DNA from 3 places in the Sodalis sp. RH24 genome. Region 1 is predicted to be linked to each of the others. Evidence: riboswitches for the same ligand, from Rfam matches in the RefSeq annotation. Region 1 holds a riboswitch; each other region holds the start of a gene.
The links. Region 1 has a riboswitch for thiamine pyrophosphate ahead of thiC (phosphomethylpyrimidine synthase ThiC). Riboswitches for the same ligand answer to the same signal wherever they lie in the genome.

Region 1 (9,929 bases):
CTTGGGGCTTAATTATACGCCGTTTCCGCTATTGACCCTAGGCGGTGAGCATCGCCAGGGTAAGAGCGGGCAGCATGATTCCCGTATCAACCTGCAAATCAATTACCGCCTGGGGGATTCGTGGCTTGACCAGGTGGACCCATCCGCCGTTGCGGCCGGGCGAACCCTGGCAGGTAGCCGTTATGATCTGGTGGAGCGCAATAATCATATCGTGCTGGACTATCAAAAGCAGGATGCTATCCGCCTGCTGATGCCGGAGCGATTGAACGGGAATTCCGGCCAACAGCTCACCATCACCGCCCAGGTTACCGCTACCCATGCCCTGGACCGCGTGGAGTGGAATGCTGCGGAATTGATCGCCGCCGGCGGTTCCATCACGCAATCGGCGCCCCATATCCTGGCGGTGACCCTGCCGTCCTATCTGCCCGCCGGCACGACAAATCGTTATACCATTGGTGCAACGGCCCATGATAAAAAAGGCAACGCTTCAAGCCCCGCCTATACCCAGCTTACGGTGACCGGTCTGGGCATCAGCCTGGCGTCGACGTCCACGACGGCAACGCCGGACAGGTTACCGGCGGATGGTGTTTCAACCAGCCTGCTATCAATCAGTCTTAGGGATGAAAGCCATCAGCCGTTGAGTGGAATGGCGGAGGCGCTGACGTTGGATATTACATTTGAACGCGGGGACGGCCAGGCTTTCGCCGCGGCAAGCGCCGGCGTAACCGGCGCCGCGCCGGTGGTGGGTGATATCAGTGAAACCGCCGCCGGCGTCTATTCGGCCACCCTGGCCGCCGGCAGCGATACCGGACGGACAGTCATTACGCCGATGATTCACGGACAAGCGTTGCAGCCAATCAGCGTTGTCTTGCTGTCGTTGGATCTGGATCATAGCCGATCGGGGCTTGATATCAGTCGCGACAATATTCTTGCCGACGGCGCCGAACAGGCTACGGTCGTCTTCAGCGCCAGGGATGGCGCCGGCAATGCCCTCACCGGCCTCGGTCCGCGCTTAGTGTTTGCTATGACGGCATTAGAGGGCGCCGTTTTGACCGAGATAGAGGAAGATAACGGTAGCTATAGCAGCGCTTTAAAGGGCACTCAACCGGGGACGGTGACCATTACGCCGGTTGTGGACGGCGTGAAGAGGGACGCCTTGGCGAAAACCGTCAGCCTGCGCGCGGCCCAGGCATACGAAGGCCACTCTGATTTCAGCGTGGGCGAAGATACGCTTACGGTGGGCGATGCCTTCACTGTCTTGCGCTTTATCGCCAAGGACAAGGACGGCAAGCTTGTCACGGCGCTGGGCGAGCGTTTGAAATTTATCGCTTTGCCGTCAGCGGGGATCTCGATTTCAGACATGGTGGAAACCGACGGGCATTATACCGCCCGGCTGAGCGGTATCGTGGCGGGCAGTATCGATATCGCGCCGTCAATCGACGGCCAGCAATTAAGCAACTTGGTGAAAGTGATAACCTTGACGCCAGGCCCGTTCAGCGAGCTTCATTCCGTATTTAGCATCAGCGGGGACCCGCTTAAAGCCAATGATGAAGATAGCGTAGAGCTTAAGCTGATACCGCGGGATGAATATGGCAACCTGACCAAAACAGTAGGCAATATTGATTTTCATCCTTCATCGTTAACGGGTTTCAGACAAGAAAATGCGCGGTTTGATGGTGAGGGGGCCTATGTCGCCCGATTGTTCGGCTCCGTACCGGGACACTATACGATAACGCCGTCGGTTGGAGGCGATCGCATGGCGAGCCTGAGTAAGCCCATCACCCTGATCGCCTTGGCGGTGGATGCAGCCGAATCCGCCTTTGCAATCGATAAGGATACGCTGACGGCGGATAACACCGAGACCGCTACGCTGACCTTTAGCGCCAGGGATACGAGCGGCCGGGCAGTAGCCGGATTGGGCGCCCGGCTTGCTTTCAGCGCTTCGCCGGGAGATAACGTGACCCTCTCGCCTCTTAGCGAGAGTGATGGCACGTATACCGCCACCGTGCGGGGTACTAAACCCGGCATAGTCAGGGTCGCGCCCAAAGTGGACGGCGTCGAAATCAGCGAAATGGTAAAAGAGCTGAATTTCACTCCTGATAGCATTGAGTTAAAAGTCACAGTGGACAAGGCGCAGGCGCAAGCCGGCGAGCAGATTATGTTGACGGTGGACGCGACCTTGGGAGACGGTTCGCCGGCAGGCGATGTGCTCATCAATATCCATTCCCTTGGCGCCGTCAATCGGCAAAACAGGTCGGAAAGTGCCACGCTGTTGATTAACGATGCGCCAAAATATGAAGGCAGAGTGGCGATGGCGACGGGTAAAATCAGCATTCCGTTAACCGACCCCGTGGGGAAGGGGGTTAAAACCACTATTGAGGTTGTCGCACCCGGGGGGAAAAGTGTGACGCAAGACGTTATCTTTACCGTAGCCACCAGCCCGAACGTTCCGGCCGCCAATTATTATGGTCATATGGTAGAGTCCATCGGCGGTATCCAGCGCCCCAGGCTTACCTCAGAACTCACCGGCGGCTACAGCGAGAGTTTTAATCATGAAAATTGGGCAGTGGCGAGTTATTCACTGGCAAGCTCACACTGTAGATTGCCGTCCTTTACTTCTCTGCAGGCAGCCTATAGCACAATGCGCACGAGTGGATGGCCCTTATCCCCCGGCGGCTTTATTTGGTCTGGTACGGCATCCCCAATTGTTTTAGCCGGCCCGGCCGTCGAAGCTCTCAACAAACAGAACGGACTGAAATTGCTCATGGGGATATCAGGCGAGAACGCGGGATTTGTGGTGTGCGCCGATTAAAAATGTTCCGCTGCCCGGAGTAATCTAGGCTGGCGCTGATTAAGGCATACTTATCGGCGGGACTGATGATTGTCCCGCCGATAAATCAGATTAAAATCCTCGAAGTGCTCATCATCGTTTATTTAACCAGCGTCGGCGACCTGCCCAGATAATTGTCCCAATCCTTCCATACCGGTTGCAACCCGGCCTTTGTTACCATCCGCGCCACGGCCTGCGGCGAGCGGTTATCATGCGGCTCGAACTGCTCCAGCTCCGGCCGGCCGCCGGCATAACCGCCCGGTTGGGTCTTGGACCCGGCGCTGAGGCTGTTCACCATGATGGGCACCGCGTGATCGCGAAACCAGGGCGATTCCCGGGTGGACAACGACAGCTCTACGTCAGGGGCCAATAACCGGAAGGCGCACATCACTTGCAACAGCTGTGATTCATTCATCAGGGACGCAGGCGTAATGCCTCCGGCGCAGGGGCGCAGGCGCGGGAAAGAAAGCGAATAGCGGCTTTGCCAGTAGGTCTTTTGCAGATACAGCAAATGCTCGGCCACCATATAGCAGTCTGTGCGCCAGTTATCCGACAATCCTATCAGCGCCCCCAGGCCAATCTTGTCGATTCCGGCCCGCGCCAGCCGATCCGGCGTTTCCAGCCGCCAGGCAAAATCCATTTTTTGCCCGCGCAGATGATGTTTTTGATAGGTTGGCTCATGGTAGGTTTCCTGATAAACCATCACCCCATCCAGGCCGAGGGTTTTCAACTCGGCGTAATCTTCCTGGGATAATGGCTGTACTTCCATCATCAGCGCGCTGAAATACCGGCGGATCAACGGCACGTAACGGCGGAAATAGTCCATGCCCACCTTGGTCTTATGCTCGCCGGTGACCAGCAGCAGATTATCAAAACCCATCGCCCGGATGGCCTCGCATTCCTGGATGATTTCCTGCTCATCCAGCGTCTTGCGTTTCAGGTGATTGCTCATGGAAAAACCGCAATAGGTACAATCATTGGCGCACAGGTTGGAAAGATAGAGCGGCAGATAAAACCCCACCACATTGCCGAAACGCTGGCGGGTCAGTTGCTGGGCACGCTGCGCCATGGGTTCAAGATAAGGCAGCGCCGCCGGTGACAGCAGCGCCATGAAATCCTGCCGGTCCAGGCGCGGGGCATTCAGCGCCCGCTCCACGTCGCGCGCGGTCTTGGCGTGGATTTGCAGTCCGGCGTCGTCCCAGCCGAGCCGGCGCCAGTGGTCAAGAAAAGATGTCATCAGGCCACCCCCTCTTCCTGGGGATGGCGCAAAAATCCGGTTAGCGGGCTGGTGGCGCTGGCCTGGGTTAGCGTGGCGGCAAGCCCGGCCTCGCGCGCCAGGGCGCCGGCTTCCAGCGCCAGCCTGAACGCGCCGGCCATGGCCACCGGGTTGCGGGCCACGGCGATGGCGGTATTGACCAGTACCGCGTCGGCGCCCATTTCCAGCGCTTCCAGGGCCTGGCTGGGGGCGCCGATACCGGCGTCCACCACCACCGGCACGCCCGACTGTTCAATGATAATGCGCAGGAAATCGCGGGTGATCAAACCCTGATTGGAGCCGATCGGCGAACCTAGCGGCATCACCGCCGCACAGCCGGCCTCCTCCAGACGGCGGCATAATACCGGATCCGCGCCGCAGTAGGGCAAGACCACAAAACCTTCGCGCACCAGCTGTTCGGCCGCTTTCAACGTTTCGACCGCATCGGGCAGCAGGTATTTCATATCCGGATGGATTTCCAGTTTTATCCAGCGGGTGCCCAGCGCCTCGCGCGCCAGGCGGGCGGCGAACACCGCCTCCTCGGCGGTTTTTGCGCCTGAGGTATTGGGCAGTAACTTTACCCCTGCCTGGCGCAGGGCGGGCAGGATGGCGTCATTACCGCCGCGCAGGTCCACCCGGCGCATCGCCAGGGTGACCAATTGGCTGCCGGACGCGGCGATGGCTTGCCGCATTAATTCCGCGGTGGCGAATTTACCGGTGCCGGTAAACAGCCGGGACGTAAAAGTGGTATCGGCAATGGTTAACATGGTCAGCCTCCGGCAATGGCCTGGAAAAGTAAGATATCGTCGCCCTCGTTTACCGGCTGTTGGGCCCACCGGCTACGGGGAATAATGGTTTGATTGACCGCCAGCGCGCTGCCCTCGGGCGGGTGGCCGAGCAGCTCCAGCATGTCCAGCAGCGAGGGCGTGCCTGAAAGCGCGACGGGGGTATCGTTAAGGGTAATGTTCATAGCGCCTCTTCCCGCTGAACCGCCGCGGCGCACACCGGACAGCCGGCCGCGCGGGACAGGCGCAGGGTGCGCCAGTTCATCGACTTGCCGTCGAACAGCCGCAGCTGGCCGTCCAGCGTAGACGGCATGCCGCACAGGATTTTGATCGTCTCCAGGGCCTGCATGGCGCCCATGATGCCGACCAACGGCCCGAGCACGCCCGCGGTGCGGCAATTACGCCGCGGCTCGACGGCGTCGGGAAACAGGCAGGCATAACAGCCGTGCCGGTAGGGCGGCCGCAGCACCAGCAACTGACCGCTGAACCCCACCGCGCTGGCGCTGACCAGGGTTTTCCCCCGGCGGATACAGGCGGCATTGATGTCGTGACGGGTCTGCATATTATCACTGCAGTCCAGTACCATATCGGCCAGCGCCACCGCCTGATCGAGGTCATCCCCGGCCAGGCGCCGGCTCAGCGCGACATAATGGCCCAGGGGATTAAGCGCCTGCAGCTGCCGTAGCGCCGCCGCCGCCTTGGGCCGGGCGATATCCCCGGTGCGATAAAGGATTTGGCGCTGGAGATTGCTCACGTCCAGTTTATCGTCGTCGGCCAGCAGCAGCGTGCCGACCCCGGCGGCGGCAAGATAGAGCGCCGCCGGCGAACCCAGGCCGCCCAGTCCGGCGATCAGCACGGTTGCTGCGCTCAGATGCTCCTGGCCTCCGGGGCCTATCTCCTCCAGCAGCAATTGGCGGCTGTAGCGCAAAAAAGCCTGGTCGCTAAGCATTGCGCACCTCCCGGCCTTCGATTTTCCGCAATAACGTGGCGGTCGCCTGCCGCCAGTCGGCGGCCTTGGTGATGGCGCTGACCACCGCGATGCTGCCGACGCCGCAGCGCAGCACGTCGTCCACCCGATCGATACCAATACCGCCGATGGCCACGGTGGAGATGCCGGGCATGCCGGCCACCAGGCGTTTCAGTTCCGCCAGGCCCTGCGGCTGTGACGGCATGGCTTTGGTCTGGGTAGGGAAGATATGGCCGAGCGCGATATAGGATGGCTGTAGCGCCAAAGCGCGGGCCAGTTCGCTATCGTCGTGGGTGGAAAGACCGAGTCGCAATCCGGCGCGCTGGATGACGGCCAAATCCGCCGTAGCCAAATCCTCTTGTCCCAGGTGCACGCCATAGGCGCCGTGTTTAACCGCCAGCCGCCAATAATCGTTGATGAAAATCCGGGCGCGGTATTTCCGTCCCAGCAAAATCGCGGCCTCGATATCCGGTTCGACCCGGTCTTCCGGCTGGTCCTTGATGCGCAACTGCAGCGTGGCGACGCCGGCGTCCAGCAGCCGGACCAGCCATGCCAGCGAATCCACTACCGGATAGAGCCCGAGCCTGGGCTCGGTCGCCGCAAAGGGCGCGTCGGGCGCGATCATTTCGCCACCCCCGTATCCTCAGGCGCAAGATAGATTTCCCCGCCGCTGGCGCGAAACGCCGACGACATCTCCGCCATGCCGCTTTCCCGTACCTCAATCGCCTGGGCGGCGGCATAATCCCTGACCTCCTGGGAGATTTTCATCGAGCAGAATTTCGGACCGCACATGGAGCAAAAATGGGCTACTTTGCCGGATTCCTGCGGCAGCGTTTCATCGTGATAGGCGCGGGCGGTGGCCGGATCCAGGGCCAGATTAAACTGGTCCTCCCAACGGAATTCAAAGCGTGCCTTGGACATGGCGTTATCGCGTATTTGCGCCCCGGGATGGCCTTTGGCCAGATCGGCGGCGTGAGCGGCGATTTTATAGGTAATAAGCCCCTGCTTAACATCTTCTTTGTTCGGCAGGCCCAGATGCTCTTTCGGCGTGACGTAGCACAGCATCGCACAGCCGAACCAGCCGATAAGCGCGGCGCCGATGCCGGAGGTAAAATGGTCGTAACCCGGCGCGATATCGGTGGTCAGCGGCCCCAGGGTATAAAACGGCGCTTCGTGGCAATGCTCCAGCTGTTCGGTCATGTTGCGCCGGATCATCTGCATGGGAACATGGCCAGGGCCTTCGATCATCACCTGCACGTCGTACTCCCAGGCAACTTTGGTCAATTCGCCCAGGGTATAGAGTTCGGCAAACTGCGCTTCGTCGTTGGCATCATGGATGGAGCCGGGACGCAGGCCGTCCCCGAGGGATAATGAGACGTCGTAGTCGGCGCAAATCTGGCAAATATCGCGAAAATGCTCATAGAGGAAGCTTTCCTGGTGATGCGACAGGCACCATTTGGCCATAATGGATCCGCCGCGCGACACGATGCCGGTCAACCGTTTGGCGGTCATCGGCACGTAACGCAACAGCACGCCGGCATGGATGGTAAAATAGTCCACGCCCTGTTCCGCCTGCTCGAGCAAGGTGTCGCGAAAGCATTCCCAGGTCAGGTTTTCCGCCACGCCGTTGACTTTTTCCAGCGCCTGGTAGATGGGCACCGTGCCGATGGGCACCGGACTGTTGCGCAGGATCCACTCGCGGGTTTCATGGATATAGCGGCCGGTGGACAGGTCCATCACCGTATCCGCTCCCCAACGGGTCGCCCAGACCAGCTTCTCGACCTCTTCCTCAATGGATGAACTGACGGCCGAGTTGCCGATATTGGCGTTGACCTTGACCAGGAAATTGCGGCCGATAATCATCGGCTCCGACTCCGGATGGTTGATATTGGCGGGGATAATGGCACGACCGTCGGCCACTTCCCGGCGCACGAACTCCGGGGTAATATCCGGCGGCAAATGCGCGCCGAAGCTCTGGCCGGGATGCTGTTGCAGCAATACGTCGCCGCGGATGCGTTCGCGGCCCATATTTTCCCGCAGGGCGATAAACTCCATTTCCGGCGTAATGACGCCGGCGCGGGCATAATGCAATTGCGTGACGCGCCGGCCGGGTTTGGCGCGCCGCGGCGTATGGCTGGGGGCGAAACGAACCTCATCCAGGCCCTCGTCGGCCCGGCGTTCGCCGGTATAACGCGAGCTTAGGCTGTTCAACGCCTCGCTGTCCCCGCGCTGTTCAATCCAGCCCGAACGCAGGCGGTGAAGGCCGGCGCGCACGTCTATCTCTGTCGCCGGATCGCCATAGGGTCCGGCGGTGTCGTATACCGGCACCGGCTCGTTTTCTTCGTAGCGCGGCGTTTTGCCGTTGCCGCCGATAAGCGTGGGGCTAAGCGCGATCTCCCGCATCGGCACCCGGATGTCGGCGCTGTTGCCCTGGAGATAAATACGCCGGGAGTTGGGGAAGGCTTCGCCTTTCAGACGATGGATGAATTCCTGCGCCTGGGCGCGCTGCTCACGGCGGGAAGGGGTGGTTTTGGATAACGACATAGCAATTCCTCACAATAAACGGGAAAATTGCTTGTCAGGAGCGCTACGGGAGTAATGAGGCCGGGCTTTGAATTTAGAAAAATAGACTATAAATCAAAGCGTTGCTTTACTCTTGTTCCCTTCGCAGGTATTAACCCGATCAGGTTCCGCGGATCCCGAATTAACGGTCTCAGCCTGGCGTAATGTACGCGCTAGGCACTCCGACAAGATATAGCGGCCCGTGAAGGACCGGTTACGACTTACTGCTTACCGCAAAATTACGCCAGACGCGATACGTCCGGATTATTGGCGGCCGGCACCGAGGCCAGGTAGTCCGCTTTATATTCCAGCGCCTGCTGGATCAGTTTGTCCTCCAGGGCAAAACGCGTGGCCAGGGCCTCGCCCACGCCGGAAAGCGCCTGTTGGAACTCCATACAGTTATCATGATCGATGGCCGTTTCCAATTGGCTATCATAAAATGCCATGATTTGTTTGGTATTTTCCTGCAACGCCGGATACAACTGGGTACTGATGATTCTTTTGCTGCTGCTGGTATCGTCCGCGTCCTGAACGATACGATCGTAGATATGGAAATGGCCGGCGGAAAGGTAGTCCACCAGTTTATGGCAAAAGTCGTCCAGCGCGTTTTCGTCCAGGGGAGTATGCTTTTCTTTATTGGGCTTAAGACCGATGAGATGGTAATACGCAATGAGCAACTTCCTGCGGGCCAGTATCCACTGATCGATCAGTTCGTTACTGCCGCCAACGCGTTGAGCCAGAATGTCCAGCTGGTTTAGCATGATTGACTCCGATGTAATAAAGTAACGCTGCGTTACTCATCAATTAAAGCTAATTTCTAGCTTGCCAGTGAATAAGAGGTAGTGCAACTAAAATGGAACAAGAACTCAACGGTAGCGAAAATGGCTGGTGGATCGTCAGCCAGGACAGCAAATTGTGGTTACCCAAGGGGGAACTGCCATTTGGAACGGCATCGGCCTGGTCACTTCAAGGATTGACAGCGACGCTTATCGGCGAATGGGAGGGGTCGCCCGCCTGGCTGGTACGCCACGCCATGCCCCGGGATATGGGCTCGGTGCGCCAGATCATCGATAGCGACCCAGGCTTGTTCCAACTGGCGGGCCGGGGCGTGCAACTGGCGGAGTTTTATCGTTCCCATCGCTATTGCGGCTACTGCGGCCATGAGATGCGCGTCAGTAACCGGGAATGGGCCTGCCTGTGCGATCATTGCCATGAACGGTATTATCCGCAAATCGCGCCCTGTATTATCGTGGCGATCCGCCGCGGCGACGATATCCTGCTGGCCCAGCATACCCGCCATCGCGGCGGCATTTACACGGTGCTGGCCGGTTTTGCCGAGGTGGGGGAAACCCTGGAGCAGACCGTGGCCCGCGAGGTCATGGAGGAGACGCGGATTAAGGTGAAAAACGTCCGTTATGTCACCTCGCAGCCCTGGCCTTTCCCGCATTCGCTGATGATGGCGTTTATGGCGGAGTACGCCGGCGGCGAAATCACCCCCGATCATAATGAAATCCTTGATGCCGGCTGGTA
Region 2 (9,929 bases), 800 kb from region 1:
GCATGGCGACCGGCAATTCCATCGCCGCGGTGCAGGCCGGCGCCCGTCAGGTCGAAGGCACCCTGAACGGCATCGGCGAGCGCGCCGGCAACACCGCGCTGGAAGAAGTGATCATGGCGATTAAAGTGCGCGCCGATATCCTGGGCGTGCACACCAATATCAATCATCAGGAAATCTACCGTACCAGCCAGATTGTCAGCCAGCTGTGCAATATGCCCATCCCGGCCAACAAGGCGGTGGTGGGGTCCAACGCCTTTGCCCACTCCTCCGGCATCCATCAGGACGGCGTGCTGAAGAACCGCCAGAACTACGAAATCATGACGCCGGAAACCATCGGTCTGAAGGAAGTGCAGTTAAACCTGACCTCGCGTTCCGGCCGGGCGGCGGTGAAGCATCGCATGCAGGAAATGGGCTATCAGGAACAGGATTATAATCTGGACGAACTGTATGCCGCCTTCGTCAAGCTGGCGGACAAAAAAGGCCAGGTATTCGATTACGACCTCGAAGCGCTGGCGTTTATCAGCAAGCAGCAGGAAGAACCCGAACATTTCCGCCTGGACTATTTCAGCGTCCAGTCCGGCTCCAACGATATGGCCACGGCGTCGGTTAAGCTGGTGTGCGGCGAGGAAACCAAATCCGAAGCGGCAACCGGCAATGGTCCGGTGGACGCGGTCTACCAGGCGCTGAACCGGATCACCGACTATCCCATCACGCTGCAGAAATATCAGCTGACCGCAAAAGGCCACGGCCGCGACGCGCTGGGCCAGGTGGATATTGTGGTGGATTATCACGGCCGCCGCTTCCACGGGGTCGGCCTGACTACCGATATCATCGAATCCTCGGCCAAGGCAATGATACACGTAATGAACAATATCTGGCGCGCGCGGCAGGTCGAAATCGAACTGCAGCGTCTGCAAGGGCAAAACAATAAACGGGATTACCAGGAAACGGTGTGAACATGAGCAAGACATATCATATAGCGGTTTTGCCGGGCGACGGCATTGGCCCTGAAGTCATGGCGCAGGCCTACAAAATTTTAACCGCCGTGCGCCAGCGTTTCGACGTACGCATCACCACCAGCGAATACGACGTCGGCGGCGCCGCCATCGATCGCCACGGCAGCCCGCTGCCCGCCGCCACGGTCAACGGCTGCGAGCAGGCCGACGCCATTCTGTTCGGCTCGGTGGGCGGCCCGAAATGGGAACACTTGCCGCCGGCCCAGCAGCCCGAGCGCGGCGCGCTGTTGCCGCTGCGTAAACACTTCAAACTGTTCAGCAACCTGCGTCCGGCGCGGCTGTATCCGGGTCTGGAGGATTTCTGTCCGCTGCGCGCCGATATCGCCGCCCGCGGGTTTGATATCCTGTGCGTACGCGAGCTGACCGGCGGCATCTATTTCGGCCAGCCGAAAGGCAGGGAAGGCAGCGGCATGCATGAGCGCGCGTTCGATACCGAGGTCTATCACCGCTTTGAAATCGAGCGCATCGCCCGCATCGCCTTTGAATCCGCCCGCAAGCGCCGCGGCAAAGTGACCTCGATCGATAAAGCCAACGTGCTGCAAAGCTCGATTATGTGGCGCGAAATCGTCACTGAAATCGCCCAGGATTATCCGGACGTGGCGTTGGCGCATTTATATATCGATAACGCCACCATGCAGTTGATCAAGGACCCGTCCCAGTTTGACGTGCTGCTGTGCTCCAATCTGTTCGGCGACATCCTGTCCGATGAATGCGCCATGATCACCGGCTCGATGGGCATGCTGCCCTCCGCCAGCCTCAATGAACAAGGCTTCGGTCTCTACGAGCCCGCGGGCGGTTCGGCGCCGGATATCGCCGGCAAGAACCTGGCCAACCCGGTGGCGCAAATCCTGTCCACCGCGCTGTTGCTGCGCTACAGCCTGGGCCTGGATGAAGCCGCCGCCGCCGTTGAACGGGCGGTCAACCAGGCGCTGGAAGCCGGACACCGTACCGCCGATCTGGCAGGCAGCGGCGCCGCGGTCGGCACCGATGAGATGGGCAGTATTATCGCCGGTTATATTACCCAGGGGGCATGAAGAGTATGGGCAAGTCGTTATATCAAAAATTATATGATGCGCACGTCGTCTACGAAGCGCCGGAAGAAACGCCTTTATTGTATATCGATCGTCACCTGGTGCATGAGGTGACGTCGCCGCAGGCGTTCGACGGCCTGCGCGCCATGGGCCGTCCCGTGCGCCAGCCGTCAAAAACCTTTGCCACCATGGACCATAATGTCTCCACCCAAACCAGGGACATTAACGCCAGCGGCGAGATGGCCCGTATCCAGATGCAGGAACTGATAAAAAACTGCGCGGAATTCGGCGTCCAGCTGTATGACCTGAACCATCCCTACCAGGGCATCGTACATGTGATCGGTCCCGAGCAGGGCATGACGCTGCCGGGCATGACCATCGTCTGCGGCGATTCCCATACCGCCACCCACGGCGCCTTCGGCGCGCTGGCCTTCGGCATCGGCACCTCGGAAGTGGAGCACGTGCTGGCCACCCAGACCCTGAAACAGGGCCGGGCCAAGACCATGAAGATTGAGGTTACCGGCCGCGCCGCCCCCGGCATTACCGCCAAGGATATCGTGCTGGCGGTCATCGGTAAAACCGGCTCCGCCGGCGGTACCGGCCATGTGGTGGAATTCTGCGGCGAGGCGATCACCTCCCTGAGCATGGAAGGCCGCATGACGCTGTGCAATATGGCGATAGAAATGGGCGCCAAGGCCGGTCTGGTGGCGCCGGACGACACGACTTACGCCTATCTGCAGGGCCGCCAGTTCGCGCCGAAAAGCGATAACTGGCTGCAGGCGGTCGCCTACTGGAATACCCTGAAGTCCGACGACGACGCGGTCTTCGATAGCGTGGTCACCCTGCGCGCCGACGATATCGCTCCGCAGGTCACCTGGGGTACCAATCCGGGTCAGGTGATTGCCATTAACCAGATAATCCCGTCGCCCGACTCGTTCAGCGATCCGGCGGAACGCAACTCCGCCGCCAAGGCGCTGGCTTATATGGATTTGCAGCCCGGCATCCGCCTGACCGACGTGGCTATCGATAAAGTGTTTATCGGTTCCTGCACCAACTCGCGCATCGAGGATTTACGCGCGGCCGCCGCCGTAGCCAAGGGGCGCCGCGTCGCCACCGGCGTACAGGCCATCGTGGTGCCGGGTTCCGGACCGGTCAAGGCCCAGGCGGAAGCCGAAGGCCTGGACAAAATCTTTTTGGACGCCGGCTTTGAATGGCGTTTACCCGGCTGCTCCATGTGCCTGGCCATGAATAACGATCGTCTTAACCCAGGCGAGCGTTGCGCATCCACCAGCAATCGTAATTTCGAAGGGCGCCAGGGTCGCGGCGGCAGAACTCATCTGGTCAGTCCGGCCATGGCGGCGGCGGCGGCGGTTACCGGTCATTTTGCCGACATTCGCGAATTGAATTAAGGAGACAGTTTTATGGCAAAATTTACCCAACATACCGGGCTGGTGGCGCCGTTGGATGCCGCTAACGTGGATACCGACGCCATTATTCCGAAACAGTTTTTACAAAAGGTCACCCGCACCGGTTTCGGCCAGCATCTGTTTAACGACTGGCGTTTTCTCGACGACGCCGGCAAGGTGCCCAATCCCGACTTTGTGCTGAATAAACCGCGCTTTCGCGGCGCCAGCATTTTACTGGCGCGGGAAAACTTCGGCTGCGGCTCGTCGCGTGAACATGCGCCTTGGGCGTTGGCCGATTACGGCTTTCAGGCGATCATCGCGCCAAGCTTTGCCGATATTTTTTACGGCAACAGCTTTAACAGCCAACTGCTGCCCATTACGTTGTCGCCGCAGCAGGTGGATGAACTGTTCCTCCTGGTCGCGGCCAATGAAGGCATCACCTTCACGGTGGATTTGGAACACCAGCGGGTCATTGCCGGCGAGAAGAGCTATCCGTTCGAGATCGATGCGTTTCGCAAGCATTGCATGATCAACGGGCTGGACAGTATCGGACTGACGTTGCAGCATGAAGGCGCGATTGCGGATTATGAGGCGAGCCAGCCGGCGTTTTTGCACTAAGTGTCGATTGCTGGCGACGGCGTGGGTACGCTGGGAGCAGGTTTCTCTTGCCGCTAGCAGCGGCGTTCCCTGTTGCCTAGTGCAGGCAAGCGACAAGAGGGATGCTAGCCCATCCCTCTTGACTCCCGGGCTTCCGGCAGATCGTGCGCCGCTGCGCGGTCCCTAACGTCACAATATCCCGTCTTATGGACCGCACGGGACGCGCTCCCGGCGCGACCCTTAGCTTTCGCCGCTCCCGGCGGCTCATCCAGCCGGGCATTGTGCCGCCAGCGCACTTTATGCCGGTACAACGTCAAAACCAACGTCTGTAATTAAAAAGTCTTTATTTGAACGCCGGGAATTTGTACGCCGGTAACTTAAATGCCGGGAATTTGTACGCCGGTAACTTAAATGCCTGGAATGTGAACGCCGGTGATAAGGGGAGCGGCCCTTTGGCCGGCATTGAGCGCGCTGACGGAGCCGGTTCCACCGGCACGAGCCGCAGGACGCGGCGAGAGGCCCGTTCGCGCCGGGAGCGCGTACGGGCCGGTGCGAAAAGGTGGATCCGGCGCAGGAAGGTACCGCTTGCGGCGCGCGATCTGCCGGGAGCGCGGGGTCAAGGGGATGGCGCGACTGCCATCCCCTTGTCGCTTGCCAGCGCCCGGCTCAACATATAAAACCAAACTTACGGCAAGCGAAAATACCGCAGGACTTTTATATCACCCCCCGCCACGAGACATCACATCCACTCCCGGTATTCTTCCTCGGACTGGGAGTCTATATGCCATTGGGTTACCTGTAACAACAGCGCCATACGCTGTCCGCTGCGGCCCCTGTCGGGACGGATCACGCCGCGCCCGCAAATGGCGGTAAAATAATGCTGATAAAACCGGCGCAAATTGGCTATTTTCATCGTTACAATCCCTATTCTGCCCTTTCGACACGACCAGTATCGGCTTAAGATACCGGAAGAAAAACAGATGACTTTTTAAGGAGTGTTCCTCTTTTATGTCCTCGCCACGCCTGCAGCAACAATTTATCCGCCTGTGGCAAAGCTGCCAGGGCAAGACACAGGAAACCACCCTGAACGAACTGGCGCAGGCGCTGAGCTGTACGCGCCGGCATGTGCGTACGCTGCTGAAAACCATGCAGGAAATGGGCTGGCTGCAGTGGCAGGCGACAGCCGGGCGCGGCAAGCGCTCGCAGCTGACCTTTCACTATACCGGCCTGGCGTTGCAACAGCAGCGGGCGGAGGATCTGCTGGAGCAGGATCGCATCGAGCAGTTGGTCCAACTGGTGGGCGATAAGGACAGGGTACGCCAGATGCTGCTTTCCCATCTGGGCCGCAGCTTCCGCCAGGGCAAGCACATATTGCGGGTACTGTATTATCGCCCGCTGCTGAACCTGCTGCCCGGCAGCCCTTTGCGGCGTTCTGAGAACCACATCGTGCGGCAGATTTTCAGCGGCCTGACCAAAATAAATGAGGAAAATGGGGAACTGGAAGCGGACCTCGCCCATCATTGGCAGCAAATTTCGCCGTTGTTATGGCGCTTTTACCTGCGTCCGGCGATCCATTTTCATCATGGGCGGGAACTGACGCCGCAGGATGTGTGCAGCTCGCTGCTGCGCCTGCGGGGAAATCCGCTGTTTTGCCATATAAAAGCTGTCTCGTCCGCCATCCCCAATACCGTTGATGTCGCCCTGACCGCCGCGGACGACTGGCTGCCCTGGCTATTGGGCAGCGTGCCGGCCATGATTTTGCCGCAGGAATGGGAGACGATGCCGGACTTCGTCCGCCGTCCCGTCGGCACCGGACCCTATGCGGTGATCGACAACCGGGAAAGCTTATTGAAGATTCGCGCCTTTGATGATTATTTCGGCTATCGCGCACTGATTGATGAAGTGAATATCTGGATCTTGCCGGAACTCACCGCCGAGCTGAGCTATTCCGGCGTCCAGCTCCAGGCGGATAACAGCACCCCGGGTCAATTGGAAACCCGGCTGGAGGAAGGCTGCTATTTCCTGCTGTTTGATGCCCGTTCGCCGCTGATGCAAAACGATGATACCCGCCGCTGGCTGAGTGAAAATATCGATCCCATCGCCATGCTGACCGAGGCGGGATCGGCCTACCAGCATTACTGGTCGCCGGCCTACGGTATCCTGCCGCGCTGGCGCCATAGCCGGGTCGCGCAACCGCGGCCAAGGCCCGCGGAGCTGCGCAGCATCACCCTGACGGTTTATCGCGCCCATTCGGAATTCGATGATCTTTGCCGCGCGCTCGGTGCGGTGCTGGCCCGGCAGGACATCGCGCTGGTGATCAATACCGTGGATTATGCCGCCTGGCATAACGGTGAGGCCGAGAGCGATTTATGGCTCGGCAGCGCTAATTTTTACCTGCCGCTGGATTATTCCCTGTTCGCCAGCTTTTACGAGATGCCGCTGATGCATCATTGCCTGCCGGCCGACCTTAACGACGCGCTGGAGAAATGGCGCGGCAAGGGCCTGTCCATGGCGCAATGGTGCCAATCGCTTATCACCGGCCATCGCCTGCACCCGCTGTTCCATCATTGGCTGATTCTACAGGGCCAGCGCAGCATGCGCGGGGTCAGGATGAATACGCTGGGATGGTTTGATTTCAAATCCGCCTGGTTCGCCCCGCCGGACCCGCAAGACCCGCAAGACACATAAGACACGTAAGACAGGCTGTTAAGCCAGGGATAAAACCATTACACTTGCATCTGTTCTCAACGGGGTGCGAAGCGTCCGGCATAGCGTTAGCCGGCGCGCAAGCTGAGAGTATACCCGTCGAACCTGATCCGGCTAATACCGGCGAAGGGATTTGAGAGTGCGTCCCGCTGCCGCCTCAAACGCCTTTGCCGCCTTTTTTTTCCAGGAGCGCAAAGTGTTGAAAAAATGGTTACCCTGCCTGCTATTGCTCGCCGCCGCCCCGGCGTTGGCAAAACCCGTCCTGACGGTTTATACCTATGATTCCTTTGCCTCCGAATGGGGCCCGGGGCCGGCGATAAAAACCGCCTTTGAAAAAGACTGTGGCTGCGAGCTGAAATATGTCGTGCAGGAAGATGGCGTCGCCCTGCTCAACCGTCTGCGCATCGAAGGCAAGAACAGCGACGCGGATGTGGTGCTGGGCCTGGATAACAACCTGCTTAAGCCCGCGCAGGATACGCATCTCTTTACGGCGCATAACGTCGATACCGCTCATCTGATCTTGCCGCAGGCGTGGCATGATCCCATCTTCCTGCCTTTTGATTACGGGTATTTTGCGTTTGTCTATGACAAGAACAAGCTGAAAAATCCGCCCAAAAGCCTGCATGAGCTGATAGACGGGCCGCAGGCGCTGAAAATCATTTACGAAGATCCGCGCACCAGTACCCCGGGACTGGGCTTATTGCTCTGGGTGCAGCAGGTATATGGCGATAAAGCGCCCCAGGCCTGGCAACGGCTGGCGAAAAAAACCGTTACCGTGCCCAAGGGCTGGAGCGAAGCCTATGGCTTATTCCTGAAAGGAGAAGCGGACATGGTGCTCAGCTATACCACGTCGCCGGCCTATCATATCAACGAGGAAAAGAAGGATAACTATGCGGCGGCGACCTTCAGCGAAGGCCACTATCTCCAGGTCGAGGTGGCCGGACAATTAGCCGCCAGTAAAAATCCGCAGTTGGCGCAGCAGTTTATGCGTTTTGTCGTTTCCCCGGCTTTCCAGCAGACCATTCCCACAGGCAACTGGATGTATCCGGTGATCAAAACCGCGCTGCCGGCCGGCTTTGACGTATTGCCGGCCAAGACGCTGAATTTCAGCGCGGATGACGTGGCGGCCAAACGCGGCGCGTGGACCCAGGATTGGTTGCGTTCCGTCAGCCAATGATGCCTGGCCGATGATACCGCGCTGGTTATGGCCGGGACTGCTGGCCGCGCTGATGCTGACGGCCGTGGCCCTGACGGCGGTCGGCGCCTTGTGGCTGAACGCGCCGACGCTCCAATGGCGCGACGTGCTGTCGGACAGCTATCTGTGGCATGTCCTGCGTTTTACCTTTTGGCAGGCGCTGCTGTCGGCGCTGCTATCGGTGCTGCCCGCCGTTTTTTTGGCGCGGGCGCTTTACCGCCGGCGGTTTCCGGGACGCCTGCTGTTGCTGCGCTTTTGCGCCATGACGCTGGTGCTGCCGGTGCTGGTGGCCGTGTTCGGCATCCTGAGCGTGTATGGTCGCCACGGCTGGCTGGCGCAGCTATGCCTCTGGCTGCATATTCCCTACGGTTTTTCACCCTACGGCCTGCGGGGGATCCTGCTGGCCCATGTATTTTTTAACCTGCCGTTGGCCACCCGCCTGTTGTTGCAGGCGCTGGAAGGCATTCCGGTGGAGCAGCGCCAGCTGGCCGCGCAGCTGGACATGGCGGGCTGGCATTTCTTCCGCATTCTTGAGTGGCCTTATCTGCGCCGTCAACTGCTGCCTGCGGCGGCGCTGATATTTATGCTGTGTTTCGCCAGTTTTGCCACGGTGCTGTCGCTGGGCGGCGGACCGCGGGCGACCACCATTGAGCTGGCGATTTACCAGGCCTTAAGCTATGACTACGATCCCGGCCGCGCGGCGCTGCTGGCCCTGGTGCAAATGATCTGTTGCCTGGGGCTGGTCTTGTCCAGCCAAGGGCTGACCCGCGCGTTTCCCGTCGGCGCGACGCATTTTTCCCAGTGGCGCAATCCCGGCGATAATCTGGCGCGCCGTTTGACCGACGCGCTGGTTATTGTCCTGGCGCTGGCGCTGCTGGCGCCGCCCCTGCTGGCCGTGGTGGCCGGCGGTGTCAATACGGGCATGGCGCGGGTCCTGTCGCAGCCGGCGCTGTGGTCGGCATTACTGACGTCGCTGCGCATTGCCCTGGGCGCGGGCCTGCTGTGCGTGGCGCTAACGCTGATGCTGCTATGGAGCAGCCGCGAGCTGAGGCTGCGTCAACGTCCCTGGTCCGCGCAGCTGCTCGATCTTAGCGGCATGCTGATCCTGGCGATGCCGGGCATTGTGCTGGCCACGGGTTTCTTCCTGATCGCCACCCATACCCTGGGATTGCCCCGTTCCCCCTATGCATTGGTCATACTGACCAATGCGCTGATGGCCATTCCCTACGCCCTGAAAATTCTGGAAACGCCGATGCTGGACCTGGCGGAAAGGTATTATCGTTTATGCCTGTCCCTGGATATGCGCGGCCTGACGCGGCTACATTGGGTGGAATGGCGCGCGCTGCGCCAGCCGATTGGCCGCGCCATGGCATTCGCCTCTATCCTGTCGCTGGGTGATTTTGGCGTGGTAGCGTTGTTCGGCAATGAACATTTCCGGACCCTGCCGCTCTATCTTTACCAGCAAATCGGCGCTTATCGCAGCGAGGACGGGGCCGTTACCGCGCTGTTCCTATTGGCGCTGTGCTTTTTACTATTTACGCTAATCGAGAAACTCACGGGGCTGCATGATAAGACTGGATAAAGCGACCTATCTTTACCAACATTTGCCGATGCGTTTTGACCTGCGGCTGGCGGCGGGAGAAAAGGTCGCCGTCCTGGGCCCCAGCGGCGCCGGCAAAAGCACCCTGCTCAACCTGATAGCCGGTTTTCTGCCCCTGCACAGCGGCAGCCTGTGGTTAAACGGCCAGGATCACAGTGCCACCCCGCCCGCCCGGCGCCCCGTCTCCATGCTGTTCCAGGAGCATAACCTGTTCGCTCACCTGACGGTGGCGGAAAACATCGGCCTTGGGCTGCATCCGGGGTTGGCGTTGACTCCGGCGCAACGGGAAGCGTTAAATGCGGTGGCGGCACAGGTAGGGCTGGAGAAACTGCTGGACCGCCTGCCGGGGCAACTGTCCGGCGGGCAACGGCAGCGGGC
Region 3 (9,929 bases), 1.7 Mb from region 1:
ATCAGCTTTACCCTGGAACGCATCGTCACCGGCAAAGGCGCCGACGCCGACGTGGCGCCGGGCAACGGCCATAGGGTCTACCTGCCGATCCCGGAGGCTATCGACGTGCGCTTCGCCATATTGTTGCGAAACCTGCCGGGCACCACCACGCGTAATCCGCACGGCAGCATCGCGGCGGCGGACAGCACCGCGGGCTGATCGTTCAACGAAATTCAGCATTGGTCATCCGGAAATTAGAATTGGGTCACAATACGTACCGGGGGCAAAGCGTATAATGCGCTTGCTGAATCAAAATGCAAAACAATGACCCAGCCTCACCAGGAACCACCTCTTTCGCCAGCTCATCCTCCCTTGAGCTGGCTTTTTATTTGGCGAAAAGCCCCTTCATGACGCATTATCATTTCTGTATGAAAACCCCTACTTCAAGGAAAGGCATTGATGCAATCAGCCATGGCAACCACTCCCGCCTCACTGCTTATCGTGAACGGCAAAAGCGCGGGTAACGAAGAGCTCAGACTGGCGGTGGAGCAGCAACGCGAAGCCGGTTTTCCGCTGCACGTGCGCGTTACCTGGGAGCATGGAGACGCGCAGCGCTACGTCGAGGAAGCCGTTCGCCTGCGGGTGGACACGGTCATCGCCGGCGGCGGCGACGGCACCATTAACGAAATCGCCAGCGCCCTGGCGCTGCTGCCGGCGGCGCGCCGCCCTTGCCTGGGTATCCTGCCGCTGGGCACCGCCAACGATTTTGCCCTCAGCTGCGCCATTCCCCAGGAGCTGGATAAAGCGCTGATGCTGGCCATTAACGGCAAGGCGGTGGATATCGACATCGCCCAGGTTAATCACGATCGTTATTTCATCAATATGGCCACCGGCGGCTTCGGCACCCGCATCACCGCCGAGACGCCGGCCAAGCTGAAATCCGCCCTGGGCGGCGCGTCCTATTTTATCCATGGCCTGCTGCGCATGGATACCCTGAAAGCCGACAGCTGCGCAATCCGCGGCCCGGGCTTTAACTGGGCGGGCGAGGCGCTGGTTATCGGTATCGGCAACGGCCGCCAGGCCGGCGGCGGGCAGGCGCTTTGCCCGGACGCGCTGATCAACGACGGCCTGCTGCAGCTGCGCGTTTTCGCCTCGGAGGCGCTGCTGCCGATCCTCCTCAACAGCCTGACCAGCGATGAGCAAAACCCCCATGTCATCGCCGCTTCTCTGCCCTGGCTTGAAATCGAGGCGCCGCATGAGGTCACCTTCAACCTCGACGGTGAGCCGCTGAAGGGAAAAAAATTCCTGATTACCATCTTGCCGGCGGCGCTGGCATGCCGTCTGCCGCCCCTTTGTCCGCTGCTGGCCTAGGGGAACCGGCCATGTCGCCGCCAGTGATTTGATCTTACGCACATTTTCGACAGTCCGGGACGACACGCGCAAGAATTTGTATAACAACTTAGGGTAATCTATAGGCTATGTAGCTGTTTCAGGAAGTTATCATGCAAGCATTTTCACCCGCCCTGCCCGCGCCGCAAACGCTTTACTACAGCGCCGGGGAAGCCCATCCCCTGGAGACGCTGACGGAAAAAAGCCTGTGCGACATGGTCGAGGATATGAAAGTCACCCAGAGTGACAAAGAACATTATATTACCGGCTGGATGGGGCCCCACAGCGTGGTGGTTATCCATAACTACCGCGAAAAGCGCGGCACCTCCAACGGTTTTGTGTTGACCAAAGAGAACCAGTACCGGCTCAGCGTGCAATCCATTGAGTTCCGCATCCCGAAATTAATCCTTTGGCTGTCGCTGCGCCGCAATCCGCGCACCATGACGCTGATTACCTACAATACGCTGGGCGATATGGTCAGCCCGCTGATGCAGTTTCGCAATATGACCGATAAGCCTGTCAAGCGCATGCTGGAGCAGGACTGGCAGGCGCTTAACGACTATATCGGCATGGCCTGCTGGCAGTTGGAAAACGGCAATCCGCTGTGGCATCAGTTGCTGCAGACGTTAACGCCCGACACGCTATCAGGCTTGATCAACGCGCCGGTGTTCAGCGAAAAACGACTGCAAAAAGACGGCGAGTACGAAGGTTTCTGGGCCGGGAATGTCTTTATCGGCCGCTGTCTCGGCCCTTATCCGGCGCTGCAATTATTATGGCGCGATGAAGACAACCAGATGCAGCCGGGGTATATCTATACGGCGGTACCGGAATACCGGGGCGGCACTCCCCTGCCGTCATTGCGCATCCGCCCGCACCGCGGCGAGAACAGTTATTTGCTCAACGCCTTCGACGCCCGACATCTGCACGACGCCCGCTCGCTGCTTAACTTTGCCCAGGGCATTCTCACCGGAATGTCACCACCACTGGTGGAAATGATGGACCGGCCCGATCCCCTGCCCGACCTGTAGATCATCCGCATGCAGCAGCGCCTGCTGCAGCCAGGCTTTGGCCGCCGCGAGCGTTTGCGCCCAGTCGTCATGCAGCGGACGCAGGGCCGCCAGCGCGGCGGAGAGCGTGCAACCGGTGCCATGGGTATGCCGGGTGTTCACCCTGACGGCGTCGAAACGCCGTTCGTCCGTGGCGGTGATAAGCCAGTCGGGACTGGAGTCGCCATGCAGGTGGCCGCCCTTCATCACCACCGCCTGGCAGCCGTAGGCCAGGAGTTCCCGGCCCTGCCGGCGCATTTCCTCCTCGCTGGCGGCGGCGCGGCAGCCCAGCAGCGCCGCCGCTTCCGGCAAATTAGGGGTGATGATGGACGCCAGCGGCAATAAGACATCCCGCACGGCGCTCACGGCATCCGGCGACAGCAGGAAATCGCCGCTTTTCGCCACCATCACGGTATCGAGCACCACATAGGGTATGGGATATTGCCGCAGTTTTGCCGCCACCGTCCGCACGATGTCCGCCTGCCCGAGCATGCCGATTTTAGCGCTGTCGATACGCAGGTCACCGAGCACGGAATCCAGCTGGGCGGCGACGAATTCAGCGCTGATAGGATAGATGGACTGCACGCCGCGGGTATTTTGCGCCACCAGCGCGGTGATGACCGTGGCGCCATAGGCGCCAAGCGCCGAGAAGGTTTTTAAATCAGCCTGGATACCGGCGCCGCCGCTGGGATCGGTGCCGGCGATACTGAGCAGGTTATGGCAGCGCTTCATGGTATATCCTCCTCCTGCAGGCCGTACAGCCGGTCGAGGAAGCCGACGGCAAAGCTGCCCGGACCCGCCGCGTCCCGGGCGGTTAACCGCCCGGCCAGCGCCATGATCCTGCAGGCGGCGGCCAGATGCTGCAACCGATCGCCCGGCAGGGCGCAAAACGCCGCCGCCACGGCCGATAAGGCGCAGCCAGTACCGGTGACGCGCGTCATCATGGCGTCGCCGTCGGTCACGGACCAGACCCGATCGCCGTCGGTGATAAAGTCCACCCGGCCGGTAACCGCGACCAGGGTGCCATAGTCCGCGGCCAGCCGGCGGGCAAAAGGCAGGGCGAGGCGGGAGTCGTCGGCGCTGTCCACGCCGCGGCCCAGGGCCGGCTGCCCGGCCAGCGCCAGGATTTCCGAGGCATTGGCGCGAATGGCGGCGGGTTTTAACGGCAATACGCCCCGGGCGAATTCAGTACGGAAGGTTAATGCGCCCACGGCCACCGGATCCAGCACCCATGGCGTGCCGGCCTGATTGGCCGACGTAATGGCGGCCATCATCGCCTCGGCCCGCGGCGCGGTCAGCGTGCCGATATTCACCAGCAGCGCATCGGCCATGGCGGCGAACTGAACCGCCTCACAGGGTTCGATCACCATGGCCGGGGCGGCGCCGACGGCCAGGAGCGCATTGGCGGTAAACGCCTGTACCACGTCATTGGTCATACAATGGACTAATGGCTTGCGCTGGCGCAGCAGGGTAAGGGAAGACGCGGCGGCTAAGCCGGGCAGTTCGGCAGGTTCGGTAATCATAGCGCTCCCAGCCGGCGCTGAGGAAGACGGACCCGGCGGGACAACAGGCCGTGACTTCCCTACGCTGGCATTATCCAGATCAGGTCATACGGGTAAAATCTCAGTCCGGCGCACAGCGGCGGACACCCCGAGTCAAGTGGCATGATTATCCGGCGGGCGGGAGAAAAGATCAATGGTGAGTTTGCCGGCGGAGCCTGGTCCCTCCGCCGGCGTCGATCTCATAAACACAATTATCAGCAGACTTAATAATAAGGCGATGATCAGGGCCGCTGGGGACTGACCAACATCCGGCCGTAACAAGCGTCCCCGCAGAATTGCGCACCCGTGGCGCCGGTGGACGTCAACCACCACTGCGCACTCTCCCCGGCCCCCTCCAGGCGGGCAAATCCCGCCTCGGCCAGCGCGCTCAACCGCCCGGCCAGCCAGAGATCGTCTTTTATCGGCGGGGAAAAGCGCCAACGGGGCTCAGCATGACAAAACATTGGCTTATTATTCATGAGATCGATTAAAATTATTTTATGGAGATGCTCAGAGGAATATGCCGTTAATGAAAACAAAGCTAATAAATTAAAAAGACAGAATCTAATCATGCCTACCTTCAACAGCCAGAAGAATCACCGGGCAATGATAGCATCAAATTTCTCGCGGCAACGCCTGCATCTTAAACACTATATAAATGATTGCAAATATATTGGCAACGCTGTCCATTTTAAGCCGACAGCATAATAAAACTCCCACAGATGGACAGGGTTGTGATCACGTTGCGCGAAATGATAAATGGATAGTTAACCAAATAATTTAAGTTCCGTGGCCCGGCTGATGGCATGTTTTGCATTCGTAACGCCTAGCTTATCAATAATATTTCTGATATGAAATTTTACCGTTCCCTCGCGTATTGCCAGGATGGTCGCGACCTCGCCATAGGTTTTTCCGACACTGGCCCAGAATAATACTTCTTTTTCCCGGGGAGACAGCGCCTGGACGTGTGATCTCTCGCCATGGGACGTGGCGTTGGGCAACGTATTTTGCATAAAGTTCAATACCTTATCATGAGTGCTAATCAGCAGCATCTGCAGTCTTTCTTTGTTTTGCTCAATAAAATGATAAAAGTCCTCCTTTCCCTGGCGGTTGCTGATGCTTAATGTAGCCAGGTTGTTATCGCAATCATGCAACGTAAAAGTGTAGCCGCTGTCAAGCCGGTAATATTTTGACAGCCTGAAAAAGCTATGCTCTTGTATTATCGACGGATTATCAGGCCAAAAAAAAGGGGTGAATTTCCGGCAGGCGATGAGCATCACCGGGTCGATTTTTTGATAACCGTAACTGCGGTATTGATTCAGCCAGCCGCTGGGGTAGTCGGATATTATATAGGCTGGGAAGTTATCGCTTTTATTCATCATAAAGTAGGCAAAACAGAACGCGTTGGCGTTCTTGAATATCTGCTGAAGATAAAGTTTGATTTCTATTTTCATCGTTTGGATAAAGAAATCTTGATTATTCTCTAAGGGTTTTTCCATAAAATATGCCTGCCATATTAACTAACACTCATCATTTATTATCCATAAGGGGTAATAAAGAGCAGTTTCAACATGTAATACCGGTGGGATTTTGGATAATATAAGAGGCAGGCTATGGATGCAACCTCTAACAGTTTTATCAATCATTGCGGCGTTAATGACTGCCGCCCAGGGCTTGCGCCACCCTCATACCGGTGTTTAAGACGGTGTATCCTCAGCGGCATCCCGCGTTTATATTAATCTAGTTTAAGCTTCAGCTAGATGCGACCGGATAATAATCGCGATCGCCTGCCGGCGGACCGCACCGCGCCGGCACCGCATCCTTTACCGCCTGGAAATAATAAGCACAATATTATTTATTCCATCTATAAGTTAAACTTGATACTGAGAAGGTAACAAATCAATAAGTTAACTAAGGTTTAAGATGAAAAAAGAGGATGTGGTTGTCAGGGATTACCGGGAAGCGGATCGTCCTTTTCTGCGTACTCTCTATCTGTCGGCACGCAAGACCGGCTGGACCTGGCTTGATAACCGTCAGTGGCGGCTGGAGGATTTTGACGGCGCCACGTTCGATGAAAAGATCATCGTCGCCGAAATACAGGGCCATATTGCCGGTTTTGCCTCGCTTTGGCTGCCGGACAGCTTTTTGCATAATTTGTTTGTCGATCCTGCCTGGCAGCGCCGCGGGGTAGCCACCGCGCTGCTGACGGCGTGCTATCCGCTCTGCCGCGGCACCATGGCGCTTAAATGCCTGCAGGAGAATGTGGGTGCGCAGCAATTCTATCTGCGTCACGGCTGGACGATTATCTCATCCGGTGTTTCCGAGCACGGCAAATATTATCTGATGCACCGCAGGATCCGGCAGCAGTAGCCAGGCGCGCCCGCGCCGCGTTTTCGTGGCCGCTGCCCCCGTCTTGGGGTTACAGGACGATGCGCGGGCGTCTGTTGCCGTGACGATTTATTCTTCTGTGCGGCTTTTCCTGGCGGCCATGTATGTGCATAATACACATATTATCCATTTGAACCCGGTTGCCATCGGGGATGGCCGGATTCGCGCCCAGGGGTGAAACGGAATGAAAGCAGCGATCGTAACAACGGCGGGCCAGCCCCCCGTCTACGGAGACTTCAGTGAACCAGCGCCCGCGCCGGGCAAAAGCCTGATCCGCGTCAGCGCGTCGTCGCTGAGCCACATCACCAGGAATCGCGCGTCGGGCGCGCATTACAGCGCCGACAGCGCGCTGCCGTTTATTCCCGGCATCGATGGCACCGGCATCACGCAAGACGGCCGGCGCGTCTATTTTCTGTTGCCGGTGCAGCCTTACGGCGCCATGGCCGAGCAATGCCTGGTGGACGCGGGCCATTGCATCGCCCTGCCGGACGACCTGGACGAGGTTTCCGCCGCCGCCATGGCCATACCGGGCATGTCGTCATGGGCGGCCCTGGTGGAACGCGCCCGGCTGCGCGGGGGTGAAACGGTGCTGATTAACGGCGCCGCCGGCACGTCCGGCCGCCTGGCAATCCAGATTGCCCGGCATCTCGGCGCCGGGAAAATCATTGCGACGGGACGCCGGACCGCATCGTTCGGCGATCTCCGCCGTCTTGGCGCCGACGTGACGATTCCGCTGGTCCAGAATTTGAACGCCCAGGAGCAGGCCTTTACGCACGAATTTCGCCAGGGCGTCGATATCGTGCTGGATTATTTATGGGGGGTTAGCGCGCAAACGCTGGCCATCGCCGCCGCCAAGGCCGGTCCTGAGGGCGTACCGATTCGTTTTGTGCAAATCGGCTCGTTAAGCGGGGCCGATATCACCCTGCCGGGGGCGGCGTTGCGGTCGTCCGCATTGCAGCTGATGGGCAGCGGCATCGGCAGCGTGCCGTTTCCGCGCATGCTGGCGGCCATCCAGGGCGTGCTGGCGGCGGCCCCGGAGGCCGGTTTTGCCATCGCGGCGCAATCCATGCCGCTGGCGGAGGTCGCGCGGGCCTGGGCCGCTGATAACGACGGCGCGCGCATCGTATTGCGGCCCTGAAAGCCCGTTCAGGGTCATTGCCGAACCTGTTAGTCGATATACCCGTATAACGTCACTACTTTACCCCTACGGCCGGAAAGCCGATAGTAGCTCTTCGCCCATACCTCTCTGGAGAAGCTATCATGCGTGTCTTTGTTACCGGCGCTACGGGGTTTATCGGCTCCGCCATTGTCAGGGAACTGATCGCCGCCGGCCATCAGGTGCTCGGTCTCGCCCGCTCGGAGGCCTCCGCCGGGTCGCTTATCGCCGCCGGCGCCCAGGCGCATCGCGGCAGCCTGGAAGATCTGGACAGCCTGCGCGCCGGGGCGTCCCTGTCCGACGGCGTCATTCATACCGCCTTTATCCACGACTTCACCAAAATGAAGGAAAATTGCGTGATAGACCGGCGCGCCATCGAGGCGCTCGGCGCCGCGGTCTCCGGCAGTGGCCGCCCCCTGGTGGTCACCTCCGCCACCGGGCTGATGTCGCTCGGCCGTAGCGCCACCGAGGACGATGTCCCGGCGGCCGGCCCCGATGCGATACCCCGGGTCGCCTCGGATAACGCGGTGGCCGCGCTGGCGGCGCAGGGCGTGCGCGTCTCGCTGGTACGCCTGCCGCCTTCGGTCCATGGTGAGGGCGATCATGGCTTTGTGCCGCTGCTGATCGGCATCGCGCGCGAACGGGGCGTTTCAGCGTATGTGGACGAGGGCCTTAATCTTTGGCCCGCCGTGCACCGGCTCGACGCGGCGCGTTTGTTCCGGCTGGTGCTTGAACAAGGCGCTGCGGGCGCCCGCTATCATGCCGTCGCAGAAGAAGGGGTGCCGTTTCGCGCGATCGCCGAGGTTATCGGCCGCCGCCTGGGCCTGCCGGTCGTCGCCAAGACCGCCGGTGAAGCCGCCGCACACTTCGGTTGGTTCGCGCACTTCGCCGCGCTTAACAGCCCGGCCCTGAGCCGGCAGACCCGCGAACAGCTGGGCTGGCGGCCGGAGCAGCCTGGACTGATTGCCGATCTCGACCACCCACGCTATTTTTCCTGACCGGCACGGCGGTTTTCGGCCGGTGATCAGGAAGAAGCCGGTATGTTTTGGGCTTCGCCGGCGAGCAGATGGCGCCTGGCGCTCGCCATAATCTCATCCGAGAGCGCCTGCCCTTTTGTGGCCCGGGCCAGCACCAGCGCCCCGACCAGGGTGGCCATCTCAGCCAGTGCGGCTTCCCGCGCAGCGCCGGCATCGCCCTCTTCCCGCCCATCGGCAAGCAGGGCAATCAGTTTTTCCAGCCCCTGGAGAAACGCCAGGCGCACGGGCTTGTCTTGCGGCTCACGGGCGACATCGGTGGCCAAGGCGGCCAGCGGGCACCCCGTTGCCACCGCCGTCAGGTTCTGCGGCGCGAGATATCCCTCAATCAGCGCGGCGTGCGCCGCGGCGGGGTCCCCGGTTCCGTCCATGCGCGCATGCCAGCGCTCAACCGAATCCCCGAAGGCCTTGGCGCAGGCAATGGCGGCCAGTTCATCCTTCGACGCAAAATGCCCGTAGAACCCGCCATGCGTCAAGCCCACCGCGCCCATCAGATCGGCGACGCTGACGCGCAGGCCCTGTTCACGGAACAAACGTGACGAGGCGTCTACAATGGCGACGCGGTTGCGTTCGGTTTCGGCTCTTGATACCCGCGGCATGGCAACTCCCACTATGGCATATACATTATCAGCATCATCTATTATAGCCCTGGCAGCTATCCGGCGCTACACTGTTTGCCCCTGCCCGCGTGTTTCACTGTGAAGGAGAGAGCCCATGCCTTATCTGCAACTTGATGTAAACGGCCATTATGCCACGCCGGATAAGCAGCGCCTGGCCGCCAAACTCTGCGCCACCTATGCCGATATGATGTCCGTCGATATCCGGCGTATCAGCATCGCCATCCGGGAATTGGGCGCAGGCGGCGTCTGGCGTATTACGGCGGCCGATAGCGCGCCGGAGCCGGTTTCGGTGCTGATGCTGGACATCCGCAAAGGCCGGTCGGCCGACCAGCGCATGGCGGTGGCCAAGGCGCTTTGCGCGCACTGTGTCGAAATACTGGGACTGCGCGCGGATCGGCTCAACGTCGAGTTTACCCAGCATGACGGCGACGAGATGTATCACCCGCAGCTGGGCGGCTACAGCCCGGATTGGGAGCCAGGCCAACGCTAGGCGGCAGACAATTTGTCGGCGCTATTGCGCAGCGCCCGCGCAAAGACGCGCCAGAACGCCTGGGGATATTGCGGCGAAGGCTTTCCGCAAGCTGGCGCCGTTGGCCGGGCGCTACATTTCCATAACGATCTTGCCGAAAGCGCCGCGGTCGAGATGATCGAGCGCCGCGGCAAGATCAGCCAGCGGATAGCGGGTATCGATCACCGGTTTAAGGCCCGTCCGGTCGACGGCCCGGACCAGATCCTCCAGCGCGCGGCGATGGCCGGTGCCTATACCCTGGATGCTG

Region 2: another riboswitch for thiamine pyrophosphate. It lies ahead of thiB (thiamine ABC transporter substrate binding subunit); the one in region 1 lies ahead of thiC (phosphomethylpyrimidine synthase ThiC).
Region 3: another riboswitch for thiamine pyrophosphate. It lies ahead of thiM (hydroxyethylthiazole kinase); the one in region 1 lies ahead of thiC (phosphomethylpyrimidine synthase ThiC).

The regions. Positions count from the first base shown of each region.
Region 1 covers NZ_CP178729.1:3,305,934-3,315,862, reverse strand. Annotated here, with positions in the region: gene ACL2XG_RS15050 (inverse autotransporter beta domain-containing protein) at 1-2,812, shown strand, start outside; gene thiH (2-iminoacetate synthase ThiH) at 2,931-4,067, opposite strand; gene ACL2XG_RS15040 (thiazole synthase) at 4,067-4,852, opposite strand; gene thiS (sulfur carrier protein ThiS) at 4,855-5,055, opposite strand; gene ACL2XG_RS15030 (HesA/MoeB/ThiF family protein) at 5,052-5,819, opposite strand; gene thiE (thiamine phosphate synthase) at 5,812-6,462, opposite strand; gene thiC (phosphomethylpyrimidine synthase ThiC) at 6,459-8,381, opposite strand; TPP riboswitch at 8,481-8,594, opposite strand; gene rsd (sigma D regulator) at 8,639-9,160, opposite strand; gene nudC (NAD(+) diphosphatase) at 9,253-9,929, shown strand, end outside.
Region 2 covers NZ_CP178729.1:2,502,931-2,512,859, forward strand. Annotated here, with positions in the region: gene leuA (2-isopropylmalate synthase) at 1-956, shown strand, start outside; gene leuB (3-isopropylmalate dehydrogenase) at 959-2,050, shown strand; gene leuC (3-isopropylmalate dehydratase large subunit) at 2,056-3,456, shown strand; gene leuD (3-isopropylmalate dehydratase small subunit) at 3,469-4,071, shown strand; gene sgrT (glucose uptake inhibitor SgrT) at 4,790-4,963, opposite strand; gene sgrR (HTH-type transcriptional regulator SgrR) at 5,059-6,738, shown strand; TPP riboswitch at 6,789-6,906, shown strand; gene thiB (thiamine ABC transporter substrate binding subunit) at 6,953-7,933, shown strand; gene thiP (thiamine/thiamine pyrophosphate ABC transporter permease ThiP) at 7,944-9,533, shown strand; gene thiQ (thiamine ABC transporter ATP-binding protein ThiQ) at 9,517-9,929, shown strand, end outside.
Region 3 covers NZ_CP178729.1:5,054,479-5,064,407, reverse strand. Annotated here, with positions in the region: gene yegQ (tRNA 5-hydroxyuridine modification protein YegQ) at 1-198, shown strand, start outside; gene yegS (lipid kinase YegS) at 451-1,350, shown strand; gene ACL2XG_RS23030 (hypothetical protein) at 1,482-2,396, shown strand; gene thiD (bifunctional hydroxymethylpyrimidine kinase/phosphomethylpyrimidine kinase) at 2,343-3,146, opposite strand; gene thiM (hydroxyethylthiazole kinase) at 3,143-3,937, opposite strand; TPP riboswitch at 3,977-4,077, opposite strand; gene ACL2XG_RS23015 (hypothetical protein) at 4,198-4,419, opposite strand; gene ACL2XG_RS23010 (helix-turn-helix transcriptional regulator) at 4,723-5,454, opposite strand; gene ACL2XG_RS23005 (N-acetyltransferase family protein) at 5,879-6,325, shown strand; gene ACL2XG_RS23000 (quinone oxidoreductase family protein) at 6,528-7,481, shown strand; gene ACL2XG_RS22995 (SDR family oxidoreductase) at 7,604-8,497, shown strand; gene ACL2XG_RS22990 (TetR/AcrR family transcriptional regulator) at 8,524-9,132, opposite strand; gene ACL2XG_RS22985 (hypothetical protein) at 9,248-9,643, shown strand; gene ACL2XG_RS22980 (zinc-dependent alcohol dehydrogenase family protein) at 9,755-9,929, opposite strand, start outside.